DNA from 2 places in the Gluconobacter sp. P5B12 genome. Region 1 is predicted to be linked to the other one. Evidence: riboswitches for the same ligand, from Rfam matches in the RefSeq annotation. Region 1 holds a riboswitch; the other holds the start of a gene.
The links. Region 1 has a riboswitch for cobalamin ahead of KP702_RS11375 (DUF1636 domain-containing protein). Riboswitches for the same ligand answer to the same signal wherever they lie in the genome.
Positions count from the first base shown of each region.

Region 2: another riboswitch for cobalamin. It lies ahead of KP702_RS06740 (TonB-dependent receptor); the one in region 1 lies ahead of KP702_RS11375 (DUF1636 domain-containing protein).

Region 1 covers NZ_JACRVV010000006.1:94,298-105,448, forward strand. The annotation lists gene cobS (adenosylcobinamide-GDP ribazoletransferase) at 1-462, opposite strand, end outside; gene cobT (nicotinate-nucleotide--dimethylbenzimidazole phosphoribosyltransferase) at 459-1,517, opposite strand; gene cobU (bifunctional adenosylcobinamide kinase/adenosylcobinamide-phosphate guanylyltransferase) at 1,590-2,108, shown strand; cobalamin riboswitch at 2,146-2,384, shown strand; gene KP702_RS11375 (DUF1636 domain-containing protein) at 2,505-2,918, shown strand; gene cobW (cobalamin biosynthesis protein CobW) at 2,915-3,967, shown strand; gene cobN (cobaltochelatase subunit CobN) at 3,972-7,340, shown strand; gene cobG (precorrin-3B synthase) at 7,337-8,521, shown strand; gene KP702_RS11395 (precorrin-8X methylmutase) at 8,518-9,159, shown strand; gene KP702_RS11400 (precorrin-2 C(20)-methyltransferase) at 9,156-9,881, shown strand; gene cobJ (precorrin-3B C(17)-methyltransferase) at 9,878-10,630, shown strand; gene KP702_RS11410 (cobalt-precorrin-6A reductase) at 10,603-11,151, opposite strand, start outside.
Region 2 covers NZ_JACRVV010000002.1:590,639-601,789, reverse strand. The annotation lists gene KP702_RS06760 (DEAD/DEAH box helicase) at 1-1,803, opposite strand, end outside; gene KP702_RS06755 (class I SAM-dependent methyltransferase) at 1,928-2,578, opposite strand; gene dapF (diaminopimelate epimerase) at 2,664-3,437, shown strand; gene KP702_RS06745 (MiaB/RimO family radical SAM methylthiotransferase) at 3,434-4,639, shown strand; gene KP702_RS06740 (TonB-dependent receptor) at 4,636-6,759, opposite strand; cobalamin riboswitch at 6,979-7,186, opposite strand; gene ftsY (signal recognition particle-docking protein FtsY) at 7,300-8,265, shown strand; gene KP702_RS06730 (hypothetical protein) at 8,280-8,741, opposite strand; gene KP702_RS06725 (serine/threonine-protein kinase) at 8,738-10,708, opposite strand; gene KP702_RS06720 (adenylosuccinate synthase) at 10,800-11,151, opposite strand, start outside.

The DNA.
Region 1 (11,151 bases):
GCGGGAGAGCGCTCCCGTGACAGCCATTGCCGGCAAGATCATTGCATTAGGCAGCGCTGCTAATGTCGTAATGCGGATAATCAAGCTGATGCCCAGAGCCAGCGCACCATAGCTGCCGATACGACTATCGCGCATGATGGTCAGGCGCTTCTCAGGAGTATGGCCGCCACCACATCCGTCCGCCATATCCGCCAGTCCGTCTTCGTGCAGGCCTCCGGTTAAGAGAACTTGTAGGCCGACGCTCCAGGCTGCCGCTACCAGAGGGGGAACACTCAAGGCGCTCAGCAGCAAGAACATTGATGCGCTGAGAATACCGACAAGCGCCCCAATTAGGGGCCAGCACCAGACAGACCGCGCCAGAGACCAGTCCTGTCCGCTGACGCGCAGCCATCCCAAGGGAAGGCGGGTCAGCAGGCCCGCACCACAGGCGATGTCTTCTCGAATGGTGCGCCAAAGCCTCATTGAATGGAGACGTCTGATTGGGAAACGGCAGCCTCTGCGAACGTCGCCATACCGTTGTGGCAGGCCAATGCTGCTCTGAGGACGGGAATGGCAACCGCAGACCCAGATCCCTCTCCGAGGCGCAAGCCCAGGTCCAGTATTGGTTTCAGCCTGAGGGCATCTGCCAGCCTGCGGTGACCAGCTTCAGCGGAACAATGCGAGAGCTTTGTGTGGTCGAGTGCTGAGGCAGTCAGTTTGATCAATGGCAGCACGGCTGCGGTACAGACGAAGCCGTCAAGCAGAACCGGGATACGATGGTGTCTGGCGGCCAGAGCACTTCCCAATATGGCGGCCAGTTCGTAACCACCCAGACAACGTGCGGTATCCAAGGGGTCGCTAAGTGACGCCGCGTGCAGACACAGGGCCTCATCAATAACAGAAGCCTTGAGGTTAACGCCCGCCTGATCGAGACCCGTTCCACGTCCTGCCCAGTCCGCGCCAGTGCCTCCTAGAAGGGCAGCACAGAGTGCGGCGGAAGGGGTTGTGTTGCCGATGCCCATTTCGCCTGGGCAGAACAGATCCAGCATGGGGGATACAGCGGTGTATCCGACCGAGACCGCATCAAGGAACTCCTCTTCGCTCATAGCTGGGAAAGCTGTGAAATCTGCCGTGGCCGTTAAGTTTCGGACGGGAACAACAGCAAGGTCCGCACCAGCATTTCGGGCAAGCTGGTTGATTGCTGCGCCTCCACGCTGAAAATTTGACACCATCTGGGCCGTAACATCCGAAGGCCACGGAGATACGCCCCGGCGGACCACACCATGATTCCCTGCGAAAATTGTTATCTGAACGTGCTCTAGCCTTGGTTTCTGATGGCCTTGCCATTCACCGAGCCAAATGGATAGCTCTTCCAACCGCCCGAGGCTGCCGGGAGGTTTGGTCAGAGTTGCGTCTCGCTCCGCTATCAGGGCGGCGACTTTTGGGTCGGGGTCTGGAAGTGACAGGCAGGCAGTGCGAAGTTCTGCCATGCTGGCGAAAGGGGACTGACAGGACGAGGGCATGATGTGCGGTGGCATGACAGGTCTTTTGTGCTGTTATCAGGGACCATGCAAGAAGAAGGCGCAGGACACATTGTGGCACAGACCATCATGCAAACAGGACTACCGGATGTGTCACTGGTCCTCGGGGGCGCCAGGTCAGGAAAAAGCCGGATCGCTGAGGCCCTTATCACTGACCTTCCGGCGCCTTGGGTTTACCTCGCGACCGGTCGGGCTTTTGATGAGGAAATGCAGGCCAGGATAGATTTGCACCGTACCACCCGTGGGAACAAAGGGTGGCGTACAGTTGAAGAGCCATTTGATATCGCAGGTGTTTTACAGGCCGAGCAGCGCGCGCCGGTCCTGGTTGATTGCCTGACTTTATGGCTGACAAATCTCATTCTGGAAGATCGTAATATTCACACGGCGACGAAAGATCTTCTCGAGGCGTTGCAAACACGGAAAGGCCGGACCGTTCTTGTGGGCAACGAGGTAGGGCTCGGAATTGTCCCGGACAATGCCCTGGCGCGGCGTTTCCGCGATGAAGCGGGTCTTCTTCATCAGAAGATCGCCGCAGTCGCCGGAGAAGTGCTGTTCGTGGCGGCGGGTTTGTCTTTGAAAATGAAATGAGCCCATTTCCCGGACTTTGACACGCTTTCATCCCAGAGATAGGAGAGGGTTTGATGGTTCCTCTGAGAAGAGGATGAAAAGGGAAGCTGGTGCGGCCTTAGAAATAGGTCAAACCCGGCACTGCCCCCGCAACTGTGGACGGTTTTCTGTCCTGCCAGTCTTTCTTTCAGGAAAGGCAGCCACTGGATTTCGATCTGGGAAGGCCCGGTGGGAGAGGAGGTGCTAATGGCGCCTCAGCCGTGAGTCAGGAGACCTGCCATCTGAGCCAAGTGTCATGATCCGGCGGGGTGCCCGGACCGTGAGGGCGCGCCATCATGTGCGTGTCACTTTCGCGACTGCGAAGGCCTTTAATCGCGCCTTTTGTTATGCCGTTGTGCCTGCAAGAGAGACGAAACCATGGCAGATACCCTGCCTTATCCTGAAACGGGCCAATCATCCGTTTCGCCAGTTTTCCACGTCTGTGTGACGTGTCGTCGCGGTCTACCGGTTGGGAATGACCCTGTTCAGGGGCGACAGCTCTACGATGCCTTGCTTGACCAGGCTGCTGAAGGCGATTTCAGCGTCCAGCCCGTTGAATGTATGGCAGCCTGTAGCCGAGGCTGTATTGCCACGCTTTCCATGCCGGAAAAATGGACTTTTGTTCTAGGTGAACTTGGTCCGGAAAAGCTGTCTGACCTGCTGGCTTACCTTCAGCTTTACCGAGCATCGAAAACTGGAACAGTGATGCCGTCAAAGCGACCCGCATCGCTTTCTGATATGGTTATCGCCCGTCTTCCATCTTCATTGTCTGCTTCACAGGAACTTTCATGATGTCCCAGACTGTTTCAGGCTCCGGTCGCAAGATTCCGGTTACGATCATCACGGGTTTTCTGGGGGCAGGGAAAACAACCCTTCTGCGAAATCTTCTCGCACAGGCTGATGGGCGCCGTATTGCAATCGTCGTGAACGAGTTCGGTTCGCTTGGGATTGATGGTGAAATTCTGCGGTCCTGCGGGATCGAAGGTTGCGCTGACGAGGATATCGTCGAACTCACCAACGGGTGCCTCTGCTGCACGGTTGCAGACGACTTCATTCCGACCATGGAGGCTCTGATCGATCGTCCTGATCCGCCAGAGCACATCGTGATCGAGACATCTGGCCTTGCGCTACCCAAGCCTCTTCTCAAGGCATTCAGCTGGCCCGGGATCCGTACTCGCATGACCGTTGATGGTGTGATTACGCTGGTGGATGCACCCGCTGTCGCCGCGGGTCGCTTTGCGGACGATCCGGAAGCTGTTGCTGCACAGCAGGCTGCTGACCCTTCTCTGGATCATGATAATCCGTTGGCTGAAGTCTATGAAGATCAGTTGAATGCGGCGGATCTTATTGTTCTGAACAAGACTGATCTTCTGGACGAAGCCGGGATTGATGCGGTTGAAAAGGGCATTACGGAGGCTGTGCCGCGGAAAGTTATCACGCTGCGCGCAGTAGAGGGACGACTGGACCCCGCTGTTCTGCTGGGAATTGGTGCCGGTGCCGAAGACGACCTTCAAGCGCGCCCGTCCAATCATGATGGCGCAGATGACCACGAACATGATGACTTCGAGAGCTTCGTCGTGGTCCTTCCAGAGCAGAAAAGTGCTGAAGCATTACTCAAGCGCTTGAGTGAGGTTGCGGGGCAATTCGATATCCTCCGTATGAAAGGCTTTGCAGCCGTGCAGGGCAAGAAAATGCGATTGGCCGTGCAGGGTGTCGGGACCCGTTTCCGTCATGAATTTGATGTGCCTCTCGCAGATGCAGGCCGGGACGGGCGTCTCGTCGTAATTGGCCAGACAGGCCTGGATCGCGCAGCCATCGAAGCCGCATTGCTGGCGGACTGACCTGATGCATCTGCTTGTCCGGGAACGACACGGAATAGACGATCAGGACGTGGCCGAGGATCTCGGTCATGCGCCTGCTGATGTCGTGTTTCTATCATTCTCGGATAGCGATCTTCTGGCGCTTGAGCGGGCGTACTCTAATCTTAATGAGCAGACCCCAAACGGCGCAGGTTTTTCGCTGCGGTTGGTCAATCTTGCTCGCCTCCGACACCCCATGTCGGTCGATTTATACGTTGAGCAGACCATAGCATCGTCCCGATGCGTCATCGCACGGCTTCTGGGTGGTGTGGATTACTGGCGCTATGGGGCGGAAGAATTTCAGAATTTTTGTGGCAGGAACACCATCCCACTGGCTTTGTTGCCCGGAGATGCCCGCCAGGATGCACGGCTTGAAGAGTGGTCAAGCGTCGAAGCAGAAAACCATTCCAGACTCACGGGGTTTCTGAGGGAAGGTGGTCCTGAGAATGCGCGTCGTGCCCTTTTGCTCATGGCTCATCTTGCCGGACATGGAGATGACGTCTCAGGGCAGCCCGCAGCGCTTCCGCCAGCTGGAATTTATTGCCAGACGACAGCGGATTTTCCTTTAAGAGCCACAATCGTTTTCTACCGCGCTCACCTTCTGGCTGCCGATACAGCAGCGATTGACGGTCTTGCCGATGAACTGGAAAAGTCCGGGGTCGCGACAGATGTTCTATATGTCGCATCGCTGAAGAACCCGGATGTTGCCGAGTGGATTCAGAACCGCCTGATTGAAACTCCGCCAGACATTATTCTGAACGCGACTTTCTTTTCTGCGCGCGGAAAAGAAGGGGCATCTCCTCTTGATATTGCTGCTGTTCCGGTTCTTCAAATTTTGCAGCCTGGTGTGACAGCCTCGGCATGGGCTGAGAGCGGACGCGGCCTGTCGCAGTCCGACCTCGCCATGCAGGTCGTTTTGCCAGAACTTGATGGGCGGATTTCTTCGTCTCCGATCTCCTTCAAATCCGAAACAGTTCCGGGGGATGCGGCAAGGCATATGCCCTTTCAACAGGGTATTGCCGCTGCCGCAGAGCAGGCTCTCGCATGGGCAAGGCTTAAAAAAACGCCTCCGCGCGAGAAGCGTCTTGCGATCGTCCTTTCTGATTATCCCGGTGCGGATGGACAGACTGCACACGCCGTCGGGTTAGATACTTTTGCCAGCCTTGAATCCATCCTTCATGGGTTGAAACAGGCAGGCTATGACTGTGGAACTGAGAAAATTCCCGCTAGTAGGGCGTTGGTGGAGGCTTTGTGTGAAGACCTGCCACAGCCCTGTTTGCCTCTGGACGATTATAACGAACTCTTTGCGCGCTTGCCCGCTCCCTTCCGGGACGCTGTGACGCAGAGTTGGGGCACCTCTGCGGAAGACCCCGTCGTTCAGGACGGTTCATTTTGCCTTAAATTCGTGGCGCTGGGTAACATCGTAGTCGCTGTCCAGCCCGATCGCGGGAGCGCGCAGGATCGTAAAGCCCAATACCACGACCCTGATACACCCCCACGCCATGCCTATATCGCGTTCCACCTCTGGCTACGTCATGTCTGCCAGACAGATGCCATGGTTCATCTTGGAACGCATGGCACGCTCGAATGGCTGCCCGGCAAAGCTGTAGCGCTTTCCAATCAGTGCGCTCCCGCCGTTCTTCGTGGCGCTTTGCCGGTTCTTTATCCTTTTATCGTCAACAATCCGGGAGAAGCAGCCTCGGCGAAACGTCGTCTCGGCGCAGTCACCATCGGACATATGACACCGCCTGTTATGAAGGCCGGACTTGATCCGGACATGGCAGAGCTGGAACAACTGATCGACGAGTTTGCAGAGGCGGATGGTCTGGACAGGCGGCGTGGCGCCATTCTGAAGCGTAATATTCTGGACCGAGCCACGCGCATGGGGCTTTTGAGCGAAAGTGGCGTCAAAGCGGGGGAAGGCGACGAAGCAGAGGCTCTGGCGCGGCTGGATGCTTATCTATGTGATGTGAAGGACCTTCAGATCCGTGATGGTCTGCATGTTTTCGGTCAAGTAGCACCACATGCCGAAAAATTAGCCGAAATGGTGTCTTGTGTCGCACAGGTGCCGCAGCAAACGGTTGCTACTCTGATCGAAGCCAGCGCAGATGCGGAAATGAAGGCACTTCTGGCCGGGCTGGAGGGACTGTTCATTCAACCCGGTCCGTCTGGTGCGCCGACACGTGGGCGAGTAGACGTTCTGCCGACTGGCCGCAATCTTTTCACGCTTGATCCGAGAGCTGTTCCCACGGCTTCTGCTGTGGAGCTGGCCCGAACGCAGGCAAAGCAGATCCTTCTGTGTCACTTGCAGAACGAGGGCGAGCCGCTTCAAACCATCGTTATAGATCTGTGGGGTTCCTCCACCCTGCGCACGGGGGGGGAGGATCTGGCACTGGCTCTGATCCTGATGGGAGTTGACCCCACGTGGGATGCGTCGAGCGGTCGTGTATCAGGATTTGAAATTACACCGCTGGCTCTTCTCGATCGTCCGCGTGTCGACGTGACACTTCGAATTTCAGGATTGTTCCGGGACGCTTTTCCGGCACAGATTTCTCTTTTCGATCAGGTGGTTGAAGCTGTTTCCTGTTTGGAGGAAGGCGAGGAATGGAACCCGTTGTCTGCTCGTGTGAGAAATCTGGAGGGTGAGGCCCGAAAAATTGCTGGAGCGCGGATTTTTGGTGCAGCGCCCGGTACGTACGGGACAGGCATTGAAGACGCTCTCACGCGGAGTAACTGGGAAGACCGGTCTGAGCTTGGCCAGTCCTATCTGGACGGCAACGACTGGATGTATGGTGGCGGCCGTGACGGGACACGTAGCAGCGCAGCACTGGCCCAAAATCTGGCACGGGCAGACGCAATCCTGCATGTGCAGGACCACGCAGAAACGGATATTCTCGAAAGCCCGGATTTTGCTGCTCATGAAGGTGGGCTTGCAGCGGCGGCGGCTCTGCTAGGGGCCGATCCCGTCCTTTGGCATGGCGATACGTCCCATGCGGACGCGCCCCGTCTTCGGAGAGTCGAAGACGAAGTGAAGCGCATCGTTCGAGGGCGTCTGGCCAATCCCCGTTGGCTGGCAGGGATGCAGCGGCATGACTATCAGGGAGGTGCCGAAATTGCCCGGGGACTGGACGCCCTCTGCGCTTTCGCCGCGACCCTTTCTGTTCGGTTTGATCAACAGGTTGACTTGGTATTTGCCGCAACGCTTGGCGATGACACCTGTGATACTTTCCTGAAAAGCGCTAACCCTCAGGCACGTCAGGCAATGCGCACGCGGTTCCAGGATATGATCCGTCGAGGCCTCTGGCACCCACGCCTGAATAGCGTTTCTGCGGTGTTGGAGAGCGGGAGCGAATGACAGTTCCCTCCCTTGTTCGCGGCTGGTGTCCGGATATGTTCGCGCCGATGGAAGCGCGAGATGGATTGCTGGTTCGCGTCCGTTCTCCGCTCGGTGGTTTTGATGGGCCACAAGTGCTGGCTATTGCAGAACTGGCACGACGTTTCGGAAACGGCGTTGTTGAACTGACCAATCGTGGCAACGTGCAGCTACGGGGATTTTCTTCGACGAGTGCAAAGCTCGCGTTAGAAAGCGCACTGGCGGAGGGGCTTGTAGATCCTGATCCAGCGAAAGAGCGCCGAAGGGCCATTCTGGTTTCACCCCTTGCGGGCTTGGACCCTAAATGCGACCCGGGAACGTTGGACGTCGCCCAATCGCTTCAGACGGCGCTTCTTGAAGAAGACGTGTTGTCGGGGCTGAGTGGCAAGTTCGGTTGGGTCGTTGATGGCGGCGGGTATGTTCCAGAGGGCACGTTATCAGCGGATATTGCCCTTCAGTCCCGCCCGGATGGATGGTCAGTTGTCTGTGGTGCTATGGCAACCGAAGCTCTTGAGAACGATGCGGCTGTTAGCGCAGCCGTGATGTTGTCCCGGGTCTGTGCAGAAAGTTCTGACCTTGGGCGGCCATCGCGAGACACTGCGGCCGCAGCTTTCGCCCTCTCGAAGGCGAGGCTAGAGGGAATTCCGTGCAAACGGCAGGGTACTCGTCCGGTATCTCTCATAGGGCCACTGCCGGGGCAAGTCATGGGTGTTGGCCTGCCATTCGGCCGATGCCATGCTAAAGATTTTGAGGTTCTTGCCGAACTTACCGGGACATCACGGCTGCGGGTCACACCTTGGCGTAGTGTCCTCCTGCCGCAGCAGGACGGAACATGGCCCGGCTTCATCACCAGTTCGGTAGATCCATTGTTGCGAGTGGAAGCCTGTATTGGCCGTTCCGGGTGTGCGAAAGCCACCGCAGATGTTGTCGAGACAGCCTCGGCTCTGGCATCTGATGTGCCGCCCGGCTGTGTGCTGCATGTTTCAGGCTGCATAAAGGGGTGTGCGCATCCCCGTGCGGCAGATATGACGCTTGTTGCTGATGACGGGCATTATGAGGTTGTGCGCAATGGGCGCACAACAGACACGCCATCATGGCACGACATGGATATTCCGCAGATACGGACCCTGTTGCGTCATGAATTGAAGGAGACACAGGTTTGAGCGCCGGACCCTCTTCCTACGACTATATTCGGGATGGCGCGGCCATTTATGCCCGGTCCTTCGCAACGATCCGTGCAGAGGCCGATTTGTCGGGTTTTACGCCTGAACAGTCCAAGATTGCAGTGCGCATTATCCATGCATGCGGAATGGTGGAGGTCGCAGGATCAGTCGCCATGACGTCTGATCTTGTTAGCAAAGCGCGTGCAGCGTTGCAGGCGGGTAAGCCAATCCTGTGTGATTCCGAGATGGTCGCCCATGGTGTCACGCGCGCCCGGTTGCCAGCCAATAATGCCGTTATCTGCACGTTGCGCGATGAACGGACGCCAGATCTTGCCAGACAAATTGGCAATACGCGCTCTGCCGCAGCTCTTGATCTTTGGGGCGATCAGATTGAAGGGGCTGTTGTAGCGATCGGCAACGCCCCGACAGCGCTTTTTCACCTTCTCGAGCTCATTGATGCAGGTGGCCCGCGCCCCGCAGCAATTATCGGTATGCCTGTTGGTTTTGTGGGAGCCGCAGAGTCCAAGGACGCACTGGCAGCTCGCCCTGACCTTGCGCATGTCATCGTACGTGGCCGGCTGGGCGGAAGCGCCATGGCTGCCGCGGCCCTGAACGCCCTTGCCAGCGAGGCAGAATGACAGCTGCAACAGTTTACGTCGTCGGCGTAGGGCCGGGTGATCCGGAACTTATGACGCTCAAGGCAGCGCGGGTCATTTCAACAGCTCCCGTCATCGCCTATTTCTGCCGTCATGACAAAATGGGTCATGCGCGGAAAATCGCTGACACGCACATTACGCCGGGCACGAAAGAGCTGCGTTTTGCGTACCCCTTTACGACGGAGCGCCTTGTTAATGATCCGTCCTATCATCCTGATATGTCGTCATTTTACGATGAGTGTGCAACGCAGATTGCCGTCGAAATAGAGGCTGGCCGGAGCGTTGCTCTTCTTTGTGAGGGTGATCCGTTTCTGTATGGTTCCGCCATGTATGTGTTTGATCGGCTTGAGCCTGTCGGACCTTGTGAAGTCATTCCCGGAATCACAGGAATGAGTGGATGCTGGACGCAGGCGGCACTCCCCATGACGCATGGTGATGATGTCTTGTGCGTCCTGCCTGCCACTATGCCGGAAGATGATCTTGCTCAGTGGCTGGAGCAGGCTGATGCAGCCGTTGTGATGAAACTGGGACGCAATCTTCCAAAGCTGCGCACAGCGCTGGAACGTGCGGGGCGATTGCAGGATGCCGTTTATGTGGAGCGGGGAACCCAGGAAGAGGCCCGTGTTCTGCCACTGAATGACATGGACGGTGCGGCTCCTTATTTCTCTCTGGCGTTGTTGCCAGGGCGCCGGGGTGTCCGGTGAGCCGGATCTTCGTTATCGGTCTCGGGCCGGGAAAGCCCAGCCAGAGAACGCCTGAGGCTCAAGAGGCACTTGCTCAGGCAACAGATGTCATAGGATATGGCCCATACGTGGATCGTGTGGATTTGCCAGCGCATATCACTCGCCATCCATCGGATAATCGTGTCGAACTGGATCGCGCTCGCCATGCTCTTGAGCTTGCGGAGCAGGGGCGTTGTGTGGCGATCGTGTCAGGCGGGGATGCGGGCGTGTTTGGCATGGCAAGCGCCCTGTTTGAAGCCATCGGTCACGAACCGGATCGATGGAGTGATATGAATGTCACGGTCATTCCCGGTGTTTCCGCCGTTCTGGCTGCCGCAGCCCGTATTGGCGCGCCCCTCGGAGGCGATTTCTGCGTCATGTCTCTGTCTGATAATCTCAAGCCTTGGGAGACGGTCTGCCGGCGTCTGACGTTGGCCGCGCAGGCGGGCTTCGTGATTGCGCTCTACAACCCCCGTTCAAAGGCACGTCCCTGGCAATTGGGCGAGGCTTTCGAAGTGCTGCGTCAGGAATTGTCTGGAACTGTGCCTGTGGCCTTCGCAAGGGCTATTGGAAGAATCGATGAACGGCTGCATCTGACGGATCTAGACCATGTTGACCCCGAACTGGTGGATATGAGTACACTTGTCCTGATCGGGACCACTCTGACACATCGCATCGAGCGGCCGGATGGACAGGCATGGCTTTATACGTCCCGGTCTGTGCCCGCGTGATAATGGCGGTCCAACCAGTCCAGCGCTTCGTCGACGGTCGTGACACTCTCCGCTGGCGGCAGCGTCGGGCGGTTAATCATGATAACGGGCAATTTCAACGCTCTGGCGGCAATCAGCTTGGCGGCCGTCGCATCAGCTCCAGCATTCTTGGTGACGAGAACCTGCACAGCATGGTCTCTCATGAGCGCGATTTCGTTGTCCACAGTGAACGGCGGCCGGGCAAGCAGAAGCGTGACGTTAGACGGCAGGGACAAGGGATCAGGCTGGTCGATACTGCGCAGCACGTAATGATGATGCGGAGCCTTCTGGAACGGCAGCAGGTCCTTGCGCCCCGTCGTCAGAAAGACAGTGCTCGCGGCCGCCCCCAGCGCTTCTACGGCGGCGTCAATATTGGGAACGAACGTCCAGTGGTCGTCAGGTTGGGCTTCCCAGCTAGGGCGGTCTATCCGCAGCAGAGGAAGGCCCATTCGCTCGCATGCCGTCACGGCGTGTCGGCTCATCTGTGCGGCGAACGCATGGGT
Region 2 (11,151 bases), on a different contig from region 1:
CACACCTTCACCTGATGAGCCACCAGCACCAGGCTTCGGACGACCGAAACCGGAACCGCCACGGCCCTTGTAACCGCCGCCAGCACCGCCACCGCGCGGACCGCCCTTGAAGCCGCCACCAGCGCCACCGCCGGACCGACCGAAGCGCTTGCCTTCGCCCGGGTTACGACCACGGGAACCATAGCTGCTGCCACCGGCAGGCTCAGCAGACGGCTCGATCGTCACTTCGTCAGGCTCAGCCCCGGCAACACAGGACTTGAAGCGCTCGACGCTCTCATCCGTGATCTGGAAGTAGGTCTGATCCTGCTCGATACGGATGCTGCCGATGTCACGCTTCTGAACGTTACCAAGGCGGCAGATCAGCGGGATCAGCCACTTCGGATCAGCGCGCTCTGTACGACCGACGCTCATCTTGAACCATTCGCCCGACACGATGCGCTCTTCACGCGGTGCGCGTTCCGGACGATCGCCACGGCTCTGCGGAGCCTCGACGGACATCGCACGGATCTGCTCAACATTCGGCAGGCGGGCACGGTACATCTGCACCAGCGCTGCTGCGAGCTTCTTCGCGTCGTAGGTTTCAGCCAGCTTCAGAACCAGCTCATCCGTCGTGTCTTCAGAAGCGTTGGCAAGGATCGGATCGTCCAGCAGACGCTTCGTATCCTGGGCTGCAATCGCATCCGCTGTCGGAACAGCTTCCCACTCGGCATTTACACGTGCCATGGCCAGCAGACGCTCAGCGCGACGACGCTGGTTCATCGGCACCATCAGCACACTGGTGCCCTTACGGCCCGCACGACCGGTACGGCCAGAACGGTGCAGCAGGGTTTCAGAAGCCGTCGGGATGCTGGCGTGAATCACGAGGTTCAGCGCTGGCACGTCAATGCCACGTGCTGCAACGTCAGTCGCGACACAGACGCGGGCCTGACCGGAGCGCAGGCTCTCGATCGCACGGCTACGCTCGTTCTGACCCATTTCGCCGGAAATCGCGACAGAAGCGAACCCACGCTCCAGAAGAGCAGCCTGCACCTGACCAACCATCATACGGGTGTTGCAGAACACCATGGCCGTCGGGCTCTCGTAGAAACGCAGAACGTTCACGAGGGAACGCTCGATTTCCTGCGGAGCCGTTACGACGCAGCGATAGGTGATATCGGAATGCTGCTTCGCACCCGTTACCGTATCGATGCGCTTGGCATCTTTCTGGAAACGCTTGGCCAGAGACGCAATTTCGCGGGCAATCGTGGCGGAGAACAGAAGCGTGCGGCGCTCGGCCGGAGACGCATCCAAAAGCTGTTCCAGCTCGTCACGGAAACCCATGTCCAGCATTTCGTCGGCTTCGTCGAGAATGACGCAGCGCAGACCGGACAGGTCAAGGGAACCACGGGACTGATGATCACAAAGGCGGCCTGGCGTTCCCACAACGATGTGGGCGCCACGGCTGAGGTCGCGGGCTTCACGGCGGGCATCCGTGCCACCAATGCAGCTCGCGATACGAGCGCCGGTCTCGGCATAGAGCCACTCAAGTTCGGACTGGACCTGAAGGGCCAGTTCACGCGTCGGGGCAATAACCAGAGCCAGCGGCTGTGGCGACGGCGGGAGGCGATCAGCCTCACCAAGCAGCGTCGGCGCAATAGCCAGACCAAAAGCTACGGTCTTGCCTGAACCCGTCTGGGCGGAAACCAGAAGATCACGATCCTCCAGCCCTGGCTGCAGAACTGCTTCCTGAACGGGAGTGGGCTGTTCGTAGCCACGCGCCGTCAGGGCGCGCAGAAGGGCAGGATGAGTATCGGGGAAAGGCATATTTAATGAACACTCGGCAAACGTCACGCCGACGGCAAAAAGCGGCGGCTGGGATGCCGCTGCATAAAGACTTCCGAGCATAAATGCCAGAAGTAACGCATCCGAACCTGCGAATCAGGCAAAATCAGCCTCTGGGCTTCCGCCCGACAACCGCCCGAACCGTGTCACGCCATGCCGTCAGATCTTCCGGAGGAACGACTTCACCTGTGTCGAGTTCCCCGAAACCAGCCTTCGAAAGAAGAACACTAACAAGGCGTGCTCGGTCTTCTGGCTCCAGAGCCTGCCACATTGCAACAGCTTTCTGCTGATGAAACTGATCTGAGAATGTGACAATCAGAGGAGCCCCTTCCTTCAGAACACGAAGGGCTTCCATCAGGACTTTCAACGGCTGCGTCAGGTATGCCACCCCGTCACACAGCGTTATGGCGTCGATTGTGTCGTCTTCGAACGGCAGGATGGGGTCTGCGTTCAGATCCTGTACGATCCGTGTCGTCAGCACAGGATTGGTGTCCAGCGCAGCCTTGGACGCTCCCAGTCCGATGGCATCCTGAAACCGTGCCTCTTCCGGGTAATGGCTGAGTGATCCCGCCATCAGATCCAGAACCGTGCCCCCAACGGGAAGGGAGGTCTGGTAAAGTGCCGCAACCGCCGTGCGTGCCCCCATGTCCATCAGCGAATCCGGAAGACGCTGCGCATAGAAGATCGTATCCGGTTCATTATTGACGCGCGTAAACGCCGCTGCGTGAAAACCTTCAACCTGTTCCGTGCCGCTCATATCCATCTCCTCCTGACTGACCTGTCGAAATGAGGGTATGTTCCTCGTGCGTCAACCCGCAGGATGCTCTATGGGAGGCACCATCATGACCCTTTCTTTCACCAAGATGCACGGCCTGGGCAATGATTTCATCATCATTGACGGCCGCGAAACCGACCCCGCCCTTGACGAAGCCACCATCCGGCACCTGTGCGACAGACGCTTCGGCATCGGCTGCGACCAGCTCGTCCTGCTCTCTGCCCCAACCCTGGAAGGTGCGGATGTTCTGGTCCGTTTCTTCAATGCTGACGGGTCGGAATCCGGCGCCTGCGGGAATGCATCGCGATGTGTTGCCAGCCTCGTGGGTAACAATCCCGTCCTCCAGACCCGCGCCGGACTGCTCCTCACGTCACAGGATGGCGATCGCATCACGGTGAATATGGGCGCTCCCCGAACTGGCTGGCAGGACGTGCCGCTGTCCAAGGATTGCGACACACTTCACCTGCCCCTGCATGATGCAGCCGCCTGCTCCATGGGAAATCCTCATGCGACCGTTTTCGGCGACGTATCGCGCGCAGAAGACCTCGGCCCCTCTCTCGAGAAGTCTCCGCTCTTCCCGCAGCGCGCCAATATTGGATTTGCGGATCTCATCACTCCCGGCCACATGCGTCTGCGCGTCTGGGAACGCGGTGCGGGTTTGACGCTGGCTTGCGGCTCAGGAGCCTGCGCTGCCGTGGTGAACGCCGTACGCCGGGGCCTTGCAGACCGGACCTGCTTCGTGACCATGGACGGTGGAGACCTGCAAATCACCTGGCAGGAAAACGGAGACGTCCTGATGACCGGTCCTGCCACAACCGTTTTCCATGGCAAGCTTCCGTGACTACCCCTTCCGTTCTGACATTCGGCTGCCGTCTCAACGCGCATGAGAGCGACGGCATGGCGCATCACGCCCGCGGGCAGGATGACACCATCATCGTCAATACATGCGCCGTTACGACCACAGCCGAGCGACAGGCGAGGCAGGCCATCCGCCGTGCCCACCGCGAGCGCCCGGATGCAAAAATAGTCGTGACAGGTTGCGCGTCGGAAATTGACGCCAAACGCTGGATGGAGCTGCCCGGCGTGGTACGGGTTGTGCCCAACGCTGACAAGCTCAAGCCCACCACATGGGGAGACAGCAAGCCCGGCCTTCCACCGTCACGGCATGCCCGTGCTCTGCTTCAGGTCCAGCAGGGATGCGATCATCGGTGCACATTCTGCATTATCCCCTATGGCCGGGGAGACTCCCGCTCTACCCCAACAACAGAAGCTATTTCGAGAGCCCGCGCCCTGACTGAGGCCGGACATCGTGAAATCGTTCTCACGGGTGTTGATATTGCTTCGTGGCAAGGCACAGATGGCGAAGGTCTGGGCCGGATGTGCCGGACGCTCCTGCAGGACGTTCCCGCCATCGAACGTCTGCGCCTGTCGTCCATCGACCCTGTCATTCTTGATCCGGAAACGGGAGATCGGGACCTCTGGTGGCTTCTGGAAAACGAGCCCCGCCTGATGCCACATCTGCATCTGTCTCTTCAGGCTGGTTCCGATCTCATCCTCAAGCGCATGAAACGCCGACACACCACCACGCAAGTCGCGTCCATGCTCCAACATGCTCGCGCCTTACGCCCGAATATTGGTGTTGGTGCAGATCTCATCGCGGGCTTCCCGACAGAAACAGACACGCTTTTCAACGAAACCCTCTCCTTCATCGAAGAGCAAGCTATCCCGTTCCTGCATGTCTTTCCCTACAGCGAACGCCCCGGCACGCCCGCAGCTCGAATGCCCGCCGTACCGAACGGAGAACGTCAGGCCAGAGCAGCCCAGCTCAGAGCTGTCGGTGAGGCGAACCGCGATACGTTTCTTGAAAGGTTCATTGGTCAGACGGTGGACGTCCTGATCGAAACACCGGACCGCGGTCATTCTCCCGAATTTGCGCCTGTGCGCTTCGCAGCCGATGCTTCCTCCCCAACCAGAGGAAGCATCGTCCCGCTTTCGATCTACGGTGTGTCAGAAGGGCATCTTCTAGGACGCAGCCCTGCCTAAAAACCTGCTGTCAGGGCGAAGCGGGCAGAAACTGGCTCCAGCGGATGACCTGTTGCACCGCTCTGCACAGCAGAGGCCGGTGTTAGACGATAGTCATACGCATATTGTGCCGCATAGGCATGCGTATTGAAGACGTTAAAGACATTTGCTTCGAGTTTCAGATTTTTGGTGAAGCAATAGCCAATATTCAAATTGAGTTCCTGATATCCCTTGGAACGCAGGCTGTTATCCTCCACCAGCGGATACCCCCCGAGCCAGCGTACCTGCAAACCGCCATACCAGGGGCCTCGATCTGCAAGGATGCCGAATGACCAAACGAAATTTGGGGCATTCGTCACGTACGGACCATCAATTCCATAACTGGCCAGATCTGACGCCTGATAACGCGCTTTCGCAAAGGACAGATCCGTATTCAGTTCAAGCCAGGTAACCGGATTATACTGTGCGGAAAACTCAATTCCCTCCCTACGACTGGCAGGGCCAGGAGAAGTAACACCAGCGTCGCCATCGTAACTCAGCTCAGACGCAAAATCGATGATGAAGGCAGCCGCCTGCACATTCAGATGACGGAGAGGCGTAGTCCGTACACCGATTTCACCGCTGACAGCCGACGTCATAAGAGGAACTTTAACCGACCCTTTGGCAAATTCGTCTGACGCATAAGAACCAGACACTGAGCGGAAATCGTTGGAGTGGAAGCCTCTTCCGCCACTCAGATAGAGTTCGGTTTTCTTCCAGGGGCCAAATACCAGACTTCCCTTGGGCTGAAACAGCCACTGATGCTTTCTGGTCAGGCTACCGTCGACAAGATTTTCGTCTGTACCACCCTGATAGTCTTCACGTAAACCAACAACCATTCGAAGCCAGGGTAACCAGTGCGTCGTGTTCTGGACAAAAAGACCGACAGCTCCAAGATCGATGTTATCCCCGTTACACAGGTCAGGCACCGTGCTCTCCAGACTGGATGGGCACTCCGGCAGCGTGACACGCTGGTGGGTATGGCGACGATCCACATACAGAAAGTCGTAACGCCCCTGAACGCCAACCTGAGTGTCAGTCCGGATACGGCCCACATGGTCCTGTCGGAAATAGACACTGCTTCCGCCAAGCGTAGTTCGTGTCTCGTCCTGCTGCTGCTGATCTCCGTTTACTGGGTCATCCAGATAATGCGTGAAGTTGTTCCAGAGCGTCAGCCGGTCATGAATGGCAAAAGCGCTCGTAACCCATTTCCAGTCATCGCCAGCAAGATGATAGTGCGCTGACAAACTGTAGCGCTCTGAAAAGCCGCCATCGGTCGGGTCCAGAGAGCCATAGCGGCTGATAAGCCCTTCCTTGTAGGCCGCCAGCGGTTGATCGTTTGTGGCCCTCCATTGACCGCGATAAAACATCCCCGTCAGGTCAAAGCCTTTGGTGGCGGTTCCGTGGGTGTAATGCGTCAATGCACGGATGCTCCGGGCATTGTCCGGATATTTCCACGGGCCGTCTGAATGAGAAATATTGAAGGCATTAACCCAACGATCGCCATTAGCAAATTGGGCCGTACCGCCAATGTAAGCGCGATAATCCCCTAGCGTTCCGGCACTCAGACTAATCTGACGGGCGATGTGATCTGCCAGCTTCATGTGATCGGAACCGGCCACACCAAAATCCCCGATATCTGCGTGAAATGGCCCTTTGGTATAATCAATGCCTGAGAGTGTTTCGGGTATCAGGAAATTCAGATCCGTGTAGCCCTGACCATGCGCGTTACTGACGCCATTGACCGGCATGTCATCAACAAATGTTGCCAAGTCCGTGCCATGATCCAGATTAAAGCCCCGCAGCAGGAATTGATTGGCCTTTCCCTCCCCGGAATGAGATGTCACCACCAGTCCGGGAACAGCCTCCAGAATTTGCCCCACGCGATATGCAGGCCGCTGCTGGATTTCACGTGCGGTCAAAGATCCTTCACTCGCCGTGTCCGCTCGTCCCAGAAGATTACGGCGGGAGGCCATGACACTGATCCGCTCCACCACATGGTTTTGCGCCGCAGAAGTGGTTTTCTTTTCCAGATGTCCGGATGCTTCGACTTTATCCGTATCAGACGCCCATTCTGCAGCAACTGCCAGTGTAGGACCCATGAGCAAGCTGCTCATCACAACGGACACAGAAATAGTCGATCGTCGCCAATTGCAACGACGCTTTTGAAAAGGAACAGCACTTTGCCTGAAGCGCTCTTCCGGTAACAGTACAGTCATATGAGCCCTGCTCGGTATGACAGGAACAGGGCAGACACGTTCGCAATCCGGCTGTCACAGAGGACTCCGGAACGCCACAAACAGCCGCCCCGGGCACCCCGCCGGTGGTTGAAATTGCATGGCAGGTCTCCTGGCTCACGGGTCTTCGCAGCCACCCTGTCTTCCCAGAGGCATAGGCACTCCAGTGACATCAGTCGGGTGACGGCTCGCCATTTACAGTTGCGGGGGCAGCGCCGGCCTTACACCGGACTTCCCTCTTAGCTTCACGCCACAAAACCGAGGGTGAAGAACCATACCGAAACACAAAAACTGAAACGCTTCCGTACTGTCAATGTCTGAAACAATCCTCCCAAGGCACGTTTGTCCTCAGGAAATCGACGCTACAGACTTGACGTTGGGCCTGACCTGTCCGAACTCCCGTGCATGGCTGGATTTTTCTCACGACTCAAACAGGGTCTTTCACGCTCGAGCTCACGTCTCGGAGCTGTATTCACGCATCGCAAGCTGGACGATGCCGCTCTTGAAGAACTCGAAGACGAACTGATCGCGGCAGACCTGGGTCCTGTCGTAGCAGAGCGCGTTATCGAGAGCTTTCGAAGCTCCCGTTTTGGCAAGGACGTCACAAGTGACGAAATTCGCGATGCCCTGGCCGAAGAGATTGCACGGGTTCTGGAGCCCGTTGCGATCCCGTTTGAGCCTGATCCGAAGAAGAAGCCCCATGTCGTCCTCGTGGTCGGCGTCAACGGTGTAGGCAAGACCACAACCATCGGCAAAATGGCCCGCCATTACAGTGAAGAAGGCAAATCCGTCATGCTCGTGGCGGGAGATACCTTCCGTGCTGCGGCGGTCGAACAGCTTCAGGTGTGGGGGCAACGCTCAGATGTGCCCGTTATCGCGGGAAAACACGGAGCTGATGCTGCTGGCCTCGCCTATGACGGTATCAAACGCGCGACCGAAGAGGGCAAAGACCTCCTCTTCATCGATACCGCCGGCCGCCTGCATAATAAGGGCGCGCTCATGGAAGAGCTGGCCAAGATCATCCGCGTCATGCAGAAATTCGACCCAACCGCCCCGCATTCCGTATTGCTGGTGCTGGATGCAACGACCGGTCAGAACGCCATTGAGCAGGTACGGGTGTTCCGTGAGCTGGTGAACGTCACAGGCCTGATCGTGACCAAACTGGACGGTTCTGCCCGCGGTGGAATTGTGGTCGCACTTGCAGAACAGTTCAAACTGCCCGTGCACATGGTCGGTGTCGGCGAACAGGCCGAGGACCTGCGCCCGTTCTCAGCTCAGGATTATGCGCGCGGTCTTGTGGGTGGCGCTACGGGAGATCTTGCCTCCCGGCTTGTCGAGAGCCCCTCAGAAGAAGAAACTCCGGAAAATTGAAGAAACAGGCCTCTTCAGGCCTGCCTCTCACTGTCTGAAGTCAGCCATTCCTCTCGCAGGGCGTCGATCTTCTTTTCGATGCTCCTGCGCTCCCTGCGAACGTAATCCGCGTACCAAAGCCTGGCACCAATGGCAGACGCTTCCGCGACAAGCCACGCCACACCAACGGCCATCCAGTCCATGACAAGAAGCATTGGCTGCATAATTTGCTGGGTACAGGCCTCCCAATCCCCATGCGACAACCATGCTTCCCTCAAGGGATGAACCATGACAGCCCCCAAATAAAACAGAACGATCATGATCCGCTGCCGATCAGCATCCGGATCGATGAATCGAAGCACGATCAAAGGCAGCAGCAAAACACCACCCACAAGCAGACTGCCCGGCACATAGGCCAGAAGCAGGCCAAGGATAAGGCCGTGCCACCATTTGAAACTGGCCTCTGGCACGCGCAAACGCCCTGACTGGCGCGTCATTCACAAAACTCCAGCCAGATGCTGGCCATGGCGACAGCAATCCCGATCAAGAGTGAAAAGAACTCTCCAGCATTACGGGCCTGTTTTTCATGGAGAGCTTTGCGGGCGGGCTCCTCCTCGAGAACTTTCTCAAGATGGGCAATCTCTGCTTCAGCCTGCCGAGCCAGTTTGCGATCATGCTTCAAACCCGCAGGGTCCGTGACGTTATCAAGAAATTTCGTAAGATTTCCTGCTTCCGCCAGCTGAAATAACCGGGCACGACGCTTTATTCTGGTCGTTCTGCTCCGCCACTGCTTGAGCTCGATTTCCAGCAGCGAAAGCGCCCGCTTTGCCACCGAACTAAGAGGCGTCTTGTCGAAACGGCGCTGGGCGGCAGCCATCAAAGTCAGATCTGAAAGCCAGGACGGAAGCCCCGCTTTCTGGGACTGCGCTAGTGGGATGATCCCCTGGCGCGCGCAATGACTTTCCAAAAAAGTCCGCATCTGATCGTCCAGAAAGCCTGAACGCCCCAGATCGTCGGCAGAAAGCTCCTGTTCCGAAACGTGCTGATCCAGCCATTGCAAGAGACCCGCCGACAACGAAATCCGTTCTTTCAAGCAACGAGAAGACAGGCAGGGCTGATAGACATTCACGTCGTAAGGCACACGACGGATCTGCTCCATCCCCTTTGCACCTGTTCGGCGGGCATCAGTCGCGAGATCATTGATCTGCTTTGCCTGCAATGCGGGCAGCGAAGGAACATCAAACACTTCCGGACTCGTCATCAGGAAGCCGGCTATCCCACGGATATTGCGTTGCTCTTCAGGCGGGAACCGTCCGGCCTCGGCACACGCCAACATATGAGGAATGGCGGATGGCCAGAACCAGTGGCCAGCCCAGAACATTGGAGCTGCGGGGTCCAGAATGGCAATAGCCCGCGTCACGACCATCGTCGTCGGGTCTACGGATTTGTTTCCGCTGGATGGCAAAAACGCAATTCCAGCCTGTTCGATCAAACTGGACATGACCGACAACTCCAGTTCACGATGCAACCATTGGCTGACAATTTTTCGTTGAAGCAGAGACAGGAATTCATTGGGGTATTTCCCGGCATACCATGCCAATGCCCGTGGCGTTCTGACCTCAACACCCCCAATGACCAGAGGCGAGCGCGCAGGAATATCAGACCGGATCGAAAACAGCTTGCTCGGCGCAATGGTTATAAGGTCATTGGGAGAAGGTCGGTTCTCGGGCCGGTCAGACAGCATCGCTTCCAGAAGGGAGACCAGGCCCGCGGGAACGTTATGTCCCTGCATGTAGGCCTCGGCAGAACCCACCTCAAAACGTCGTTGCAGAATTTCTTTATCTGACAGGCCCCTCAGGGGCAGTTCCCCGATGCAAAGGGAGAGAACCAGTACACCCAATGAGAAGATGTCACAGGAAATCGTCCCTGCCGCACGGGCCGTTGGATGACAAACTGCCGAAGACAACGGTTCAAACAGGACAGGCTGCGCTTCTGCATTGCAGGCAACCCCAAGCGGGCCAACGACCACCTGATGCAGCCCCTGTCCAACAAACAGATTATTCGGCCGGATCCCACGACAGGTCAGCCCCATGGAGGAGAGCTTCTCAAGAGCATCGGCAATAGGGCGAATAACCCCATCAATGATCTGGCTTTCAGACCAGACGCCAAGATTGTCTTTCAGGGACGGTCCGGGAGGGTGCGGACATAGCACCCAGAGCGAGCCTGCATGATATTCATGGGCATGCAGGCCGATGACACTCTCATGTCGGAAAAACATAAGATCAGAGAAATGGGGAGATGGCATGGACGGTGCCAGAGCCAGCCAGGTTGAGCCTGTGGCCGTAATATCCTGAGCCACCCAGGCAGGACAGCCGCTGAGGTCAGGTTGTTTCTGGCTCGTATTCACCAGGTAACGGTCTGCGATCAGCAGTTCGGGGCTGTCATCTCCCTGAGTGTAATCCATGTCCGTTCCATCAAATTCCTGTCTGACACTCTATGCCGGACAGGAATTGAGGCTTCGTTAACGGACAGGCGGTTTCCCGTTCAGAAAAAACTCAGTCTTCGAACGGGTCACGCATCAGGATCGTGTCATCCCGCTCCGGGCTGGTGGACAGCAGCGTAACCGGAGCTTCAATCAGCTCTTCAATGCGACGAACATACTTGATGGCCTGTGCCGGCAGCTCACCCCACGAACGGGCGCCCGCTGTGGTTTCCTGCCAGCCCGGCATCGTCTCATAAATCGGCTTTACGCGAGCCTGCGCACCCGGAGCGGATGGGAAGGTGTCGATCTTCTTGCCGTCCAGCTCATAGCCAACGCAGATCGAAATTTCTTCCAGACCGTCCAGCACGTCCAGCTTCGTCAGGGCAATACCCGTGACGCCGCCCACACGGGCTGCACGGCGCAGC